2 regions of the Salinibacillus aidingensis genome follow, and region 1 is predicted to be linked to the other one. Evidence: a T-box and tRNA genes for the amino acid it is inferred to sense, from the RefSeq annotation. Region 1 holds a T-box; the other holds one or more tRNA genes.
What was found. A T-box is a leader RNA that pairs with one kind of tRNA and senses whether it is charged. The one in region 1 lies ahead of ACZ5OK_RS12100 (valine--tRNA ligase), so its partner is inferred to be a tRNA-Val.

Region 1 (3,416 bases):
ACATCCATTGGATCCACACCATTACCCAAGGACTTACTCATTTTCCTTCCTTCCGCATCACGTACGAGTCCATGAATGAGGACATCTTTAAATGGTCTGCGGTTCATGAATTGCTTGGATTGGAAAATCATACGGGATACCCAGAAGAAAATAATGTCATATCCTGTTACAAGTGCATCCGTCGGAAAATAACGGTTCAGGTCTTTATTGTTTTCATCCGGCCAGCCTAAGGTTGAAAATGGCCATAAAGCTGAAGAGAACCATGTATCGAGAACATCTTCATCCTGCTCCCAGTTTTCTGCATCCTCGGGTGCTTCCTTTCCAACATAAACTTCTCCTGTTTTTTTATGATACCATGCAGGAATGCGGTGCCCCCACCAAAGCTGGCGTGAAATACACCAATCTCGAATATTTTCCATCCAATTTAAATAAGTTTTCTCAAAGCGGCCAGGAACAAAATTGACTTTGTCATCAGTCTCCTGTAAATCAATCGCACCTTTGGCCAGCGGCTCCATATGAACAAACCATTGAGTGGATAAATAAGGCTCAACAACCGCTCCGCTTCGCTCGGAATGCCCAACTGAATGTGTATGTTCTTCAATGTTAAACAATACCCCTTCTTCCTGAAGATCTTTTACCAGCTGTTTCCGGCATTCGAAGCGGTCCATCCCCTGATATTTCATGGCGTTTTCATTCATGGTACCATCTTCGTTCATTACGAGAATTCGCTCTAAATCATGACGGTTGCCGATTTCAAAATCATTTGGATCATGTGCAGGGGTGATTTTAACCGCACCAGAGCCGAATTCCATATCTACATAGTCATCTGCAACAATTTCGATTTCCCGCTCAGTAATTGGTAAAATAACCTTTTTCCCAATTAAATGCTTATATCTTTCATCTTCCGGATGGACAGCTACTGCCGTATCGCCCAGCATCGTCTCAGGTCGAGTGGTAGCAATTTCAATGTGGCCTGAACCATCCTTTAACGGATATTTCATATGATAGAAGGCACCCTGAACCTCCTTGTAGATAACCTCGATATCAGAAAGGGCTGTCTGAGTATCTGGGTCCCAGTTAATGATATATTGTCCGCGGTATATCAGCCCTTTTTCATATAAGGAAACAAATACTTCCCGAACAGCATTGGAAAGACCCTCATCAAGGGTAAAACGCTCCCGGGAATAATCCAGTCCTAAACCAAGCTTTTCCCATTGCTTTCGAATAAAGGAGGCATATTCTTCCTTCCAGTCCCATACCTGGTCAATAAACTTTTCCCGACCAAGATCGTACCGGTTTTTTCCTTCTTCCTTTAATTTTGCTTCAACCTTTGCCTGTGTGGCAATTCCGGCGTGGTCCATTCCCGGCAGCCATAAAACATCGTAGCCCTGCATACGCTTATAACGTGTAATAATATCCTGTAAAGTTGTGTCCCAGGCATGACCCAGGTGGAGCTTACCTGTAACGTTTGGCGGCGGGATAACCACAGTAAATGGATTTTTGCTCTCATCATCCTTTGCTTCAAAGAACTTCCCATTTACCCAGTAATCATACCGGCCTTTCTCCACCTCATTCGGATCGTACTTTGGCGGCATTGAAACCTCTTTCTTCTCCATTTCACTTCCTCCTTACTTTTTATCATCATGAACATAAAAGGGCATCCGTCAGTTTGGAAAGCCCGAATTTCCCCGGCAATAGAGAAAATCGATGCTTTTTCTTTTCCTTTAAGAGGGCAAGCTTATACTTTCTTAAAGGATAATAAAAAACCCTTTTCATCCTGTCAAAAGGACGAAAAGGGTTACTTTCGCGGTACCACCTTTATTTACAGCAGAGCATCATTGTCTGACTGTACACTTCATCAGAATAACGGTTCAACCGGCTTCTTCTACTCATGATTCAAAGAAGCTGCATCCAGGGCGACATTCCAAGGTAAGGATCCTGGAAAGCGTCTCAGCCTATCGCTTTCCTCTCTGAAGGTCTTATCCTTGTACTCCTCCCTATCCAAGCATTTCGAGTATTCATTTTATAGTATATATTTTAGCCATTCAAAACGTAAAAAGTCAAATGTCTTTTAACACTTTTTCCAATATCTATTCATATTATACGAACAAACGGTAAAAAAGTGAAGGAGGATCCATATGGCAAGGTTTTATCGTTACAAGCTTCCACCGTGGCTGAGACACATTATTTTTACAATTGAAAAATGTACATTACCGCTTATGATTTATCAAATTGTACGAACGCTTATCATTCCAACAACGCTCGATGTGTTATTAACCGGTGTATTTGTCGGGTTGTTCTTTGCCTTTTATTTAGAATGGATTTAAGTCAGATTTTAATCATCCGTAAGCATCAGATCATTTTTGATAAACTCCTGAATGTCCAGGACATGTTCAAAATAAAACTGATAGCGCTGGAAAACTTGAATCCATTCTACTTCTGTAAGATGATTTGGGGCTTTCACATATTGCTGAACGTCAAGCAGAAAATCTTTTACATTCAGCAGATGTATCGCTAACAAAGCCATATCGCTTTTCGTATAGCCTGCATCTTTAAAATAAACAGGTAAGCCTTCTTTGATAAGACTCAGTGGTGTATCATGCTCCTGACAAATCGTTGAAAAAAACATGGAAAGGTCTCTGGAAGGATGACCATAAAAGGCTTGTTCCCAATTTATGAACATCACACCGTTTGAAGTCAAAACAAAATGGGAAGGTGATAAATTCCCATGACATAAGCAATATTTCATCTCTTTTTCCTCTTCCATATGAGCCCGCCACTCATCATACCAGTATTCCAGAAGGTGAGACATTTGTCTGACCATACGATAGGAATGACAGATTAATAAAGCAGTGGGAGACATAAAATGCTGGGCCTCGAACAAATCAATCCAATTTTCAAACTGATAAAAGTTTTTCTTAATTTTTTCCTTTTGATTTTGGGACCACTCATTTAATTGCTGAATTTCAATTGGTTTTGTGACGGACGTTTTTCTATGAATATGGGCTAATTCCCCTAAAAAAGGATGAAGGGATGATGTTAATGAACTCCCCTCTTTCTCTTTAAACCAGGGAACTACATAATAAAAATGGTGCCTCCCCTCTATGTACGGCCTGCCCTTCTCTGTTAAATAGAGGGGAGCGATGGAGGTTAAATTTTTCTCCTTTGCTTCATGATATACAAAACCGAACCTTTGAGTCAGATGTTTTTCCCTGGACTGTTTGACGGCAATATACCTGCTTCCTGTAAAAACCTTGATAACCTTTTTTGTTATCTTTTCACCCTGATAAGGATACATCCCATATGGATGTAAAATTCGACTGATTTTAGCCAATGTCGCTCATCCTTAACTTATGTTGTGGATGGATCAATCTGTTTTTTTCTGACAGGAATATAAAGAATGTCGCCTGCATTTA
Region 2 (3,416 bases), 1.3 Mb from region 1:
TGCCTATCGCTGCTTTTATGGAAATCCAGCAAAGTGATTTATCCATCAGTCAATCCCTGGCCTCTATGGGAAATGGAGCTGACCAGTGGTTTGGCGGTCTTTCCGGCCTGGCACTCGGAGCCATGTTATTAACGAACTTCTCGTGGTTCTTCGGGTTTCTTGGAGGACAGCCTCAGCTCAGTTCACGTTTTATGGCGATTAAAAGTGAAAAAGAGTTAAAGACGGCAAAATGGGTGGCCTTTTTCTGGACCATTGTCGTCTATATTGGAGCATTTTTAGTAGGCATTCTGGGATCTGTCCTCTACAAACAGGACACGATTACAGATTCGGAAATGATTCTTCCTTATATGGTTTCTGAATTGCTGCCACCATGGATCGCAGGGATTATCTTTGCTGCAATCCTCGCTGCAATTATGTCGACTGCATCTTCTCAATTGCTGGTGGTTACAACGTCCATTAGTGAAGACATCATCCACAAAACATTTGGAATTAAAGCCAAAGAAAGCACCATTGTTAAAATATCAAGAATAACCGTTATTATTGGCGGAATCCTCGGAATCATTATTTCATTATTATCTGACTCATTTGTCGGGGGTGTGGTCGGCTTTGCCTGGGCAGGAATCGGTAATACATTTTCAGTCGTCGTTCTTTTGACATTCTTTTGGAAGAAAACTTCCGGAATTGGAGTCATTGCGACCATCATAACAGGCTTTTTCAGTGCAATTATCTGGACACTGTCCCCGCTGGAGGCTGTAGTGTCAGCCAGGGCAGGAACCTTCTTTGTCTGTCTGATTGTTGGAGTTGTATTCAGCTTAGTATTTCCAGATAAGAAGGCCGTTCAACAGGCTGCCAGCTAACTTAATTAATCATTCGAATCCTATTTTTATGAAGCAGCAAGGGCACAAAGTCATTTTCAGATTTCGTTGCCCTTGCTATTTATTATTTATCCCTCTTCTTCATTTCCTGAAAGTTTTTCCTGAAAGTTCTCGTATCTCACTTAACACCGGCAGCTCCGTCAGTTCCTCTTCCGTTACCCTTTTTTACTCAAATTTACATATAGACTTATAAAGGGTGTTGACTATTATTTTGAACGGAAAGCATTTCGTCTTCTTCAATATCCAGGATGTCATTTTCGTTTATTTCTGTTTCTGTGTCATCCGTGATGAAGAGTCCTGATCCGTTAAGCACATGTATAAATAAATTCATACCTGGATGCTTATGAGGCGGCAGCTCCTGTCCCGGCAAAAAGTTTTATACAAAAGCATTATGTCCGTTCTTTTTATAAACCATCTTTTTGGTAAACCGATTCTCTTTAAATTTTGTAAAATTGTCCAAGGACTTCTTTTCCATTTTTATAAAACCTTCTTAAATGATCCTCACTTTCCTGTCCCCTGCAAATTAAAATATCTTCCTGTAATTAAAGTTTGATTCCTGAATTGATCTTTATAAAATTTCCTGTCATCACAACCATAGCACAGCCTCTCCAAATATTCGTTGATATAAATCACATGGATTGGAGGGGAAGCTCTATGGGTCAGCAAAAGGACAATAATAAAACCAGCTTTTTCGATGTAGAACGCATGATTAATGAAGGTCTGGGTGGTGGAATGATAGACTCATTGAACAAGGAATTACAATTGGAAGCAGCAGAGGAAGGGGAAGCCAAATAAAGTGAAACTTCCATCAGTGAGGGTTTTCTCCATCCCCCACTGATGGTTAGTTGAACTTATCAGGAATTTACTGGGCGTTTATCCCCCTCTTAGTCTTGATTGGGTTACCCTCAAGACTTGAAGTGGGGGTATTACGGCCAGTTAATACGTGATAAAAACACCCTCATCCATAGCGTTTATGGATGAGGGTATCTTTCGCAGTGACTCCGAGTGGTTTCGAACCACCGACCCCTTGCCTGTCAAGCAAGTGCTCTCCCACTGAGCTACGGAGTCCTATGTAGTTATTTATATCGACAAAAATAAATATAACTTGTTTTTATATTATTGTCAATACGTTTGAAATCATTGGTTACCTGCATCTTACTCTACTCGGATTTGTAAGCCTGTTTATAGTCACTCTTTATTTTATGCTGAACCTGATTGAGGCTAACCGTTCAAAACGCTTGAGACTATGGATTTTCCTGGCAGGCTTCCTGCTGAATGAAGGACTTCTTTTTCTGCAAAGTCTGTTTGGATGGCTGGGATATGGAGTGCTCCCCCTATACAATGAAGGGTTCCTGACTGCAAGTGTGCTGTTATTAATTGGAATCTTGGGACTGTCCCCACATGCTTTAAAGCGTTAAAGGGTTGAGCATTTTTCTGCTCAACCTTCTATGTCTATATAGCCTGTATGCGGATTTCTTTTTGGAATCTTTATTTTAAGGTGCCCATCTTTAAAGGATGCGTACGTGTCTTCTTCTGAAATGGGAAATGGGAGAGCAATACTCCTTTCCATCCGCTGAAATGTTTGCTGCTGATGGATATAGGAGGTTTGATCATTTTTTTCTTCAAAAACACTTGAATCCTCTACGGCGATTTTTAACTGATGGCCATTTGGTCTGACATAAATCTGTTCTTTTTTATAACCGGATAAATCAGCCTCAATAACCACGTGGGTTTGATCCTCGTACATGTCAACCTGAAACGAATTCGGCTGAAGCAGGCTATCAAAATTTTTCATCGACTCCTGGAAAAACTGATCCATCTGCTGCATCAGATTTTCAAATGGTGAATCATTCAGACGCTTTGGGCGATATTTTCGATTTGAACCCATCCTCCACCACTCCCTTCCTTTTTTTACTACTAAACTATGCGGGAAGGATGGTGAGTTCATGGGCACATGGAAAAATAGGCACGAAGCATTATGTAATCTGTTTAACCTTAGACCACTCATATTCCAGCATACTCATTTCATAGATACTCCAGTAACGACCTCCATTTTGTACGACCTCTCTCCGTAAGCCTTCTTTTACAAAACCACACTTTTCATAGCAGGCAATGGCTGATTCATTGAAATCAAATACTCCCAGACTTACTCGATGTAGTTCAAGCTCATCAAAGGCAATTTTTAAAATTTCCCTGATCATCTGCTGGCCGATTCCTTTTCCCCGCATCTGCTTATCTCCTACGAGCACCTTGCTTACTCTGGCCGATTTTGTCTTTTTATTAATTTGCTTTAATGCAATATGTCCGACGACCTTCCCTGTTTCCTGCTCGATGACTTTATATGCCATTGTATCGGCATCCTTATGATTCGCATTTTTTATGTATTCTTCCAGCTGTCCTTCATCTAGCGGAAAATCAAAATGGGGACCCCCCCACTGCAGCATAAATGCCGGCGACTCTATCCACTCAATCAACTGCTTAAAATCTGATCGCTCAAAGTGCTCTAATTCAATCATTTGCAACCCCTCCAGTCATTGTTGA

Region 2: it has a tRNA-Val gene. The T-box ahead of ACZ5OK_RS12100 (valine--tRNA ligase) is inferred to sense a tRNA for this amino acid. The anticodon was not compared.

Annotation. Positions count from the first base shown of each region.
Region 1 is NZ_AP043759.1:2,247,673-2,251,088, forward strand. It holds gene ACZ5OK_RS12100 (valine--tRNA ligase) at 1-1,616, opposite strand, end outside; T-box leader at 1,782-2,013, opposite strand; gene ACZ5OK_RS12105 (hypothetical protein) at 2,139-2,327, shown strand; gene ACZ5OK_RS12110 (phosphotransferase) at 2,336-3,334, opposite strand; gene spoVID (stage VI sporulation protein D) at 3,352-3,416, opposite strand, start outside.
Region 2 is NZ_AP043759.1:960,932-964,347, reverse strand. It holds gene ACZ5OK_RS05420 (sodium/proline symporter) at 1-857, shown strand, start outside; gene ACZ5OK_RS05415 (cupin domain-containing protein) at 1,063-1,245, opposite strand; gene ACZ5OK_RS05410 (hypothetical protein) at 1,530-1,670, shown strand; tRNA gene ACZ5OK_RS05405 (tRNA-Val) at 1,872-1,943, opposite strand; gene ACZ5OK_RS05400 (hypothetical protein) at 2,078-2,293, shown strand; gene ACZ5OK_RS05395 (Hsp20/alpha crystallin family protein) at 2,314-2,763, opposite strand; gene ACZ5OK_RS05390 (GNAT family N-acetyltransferase) at 2,852-3,391, opposite strand.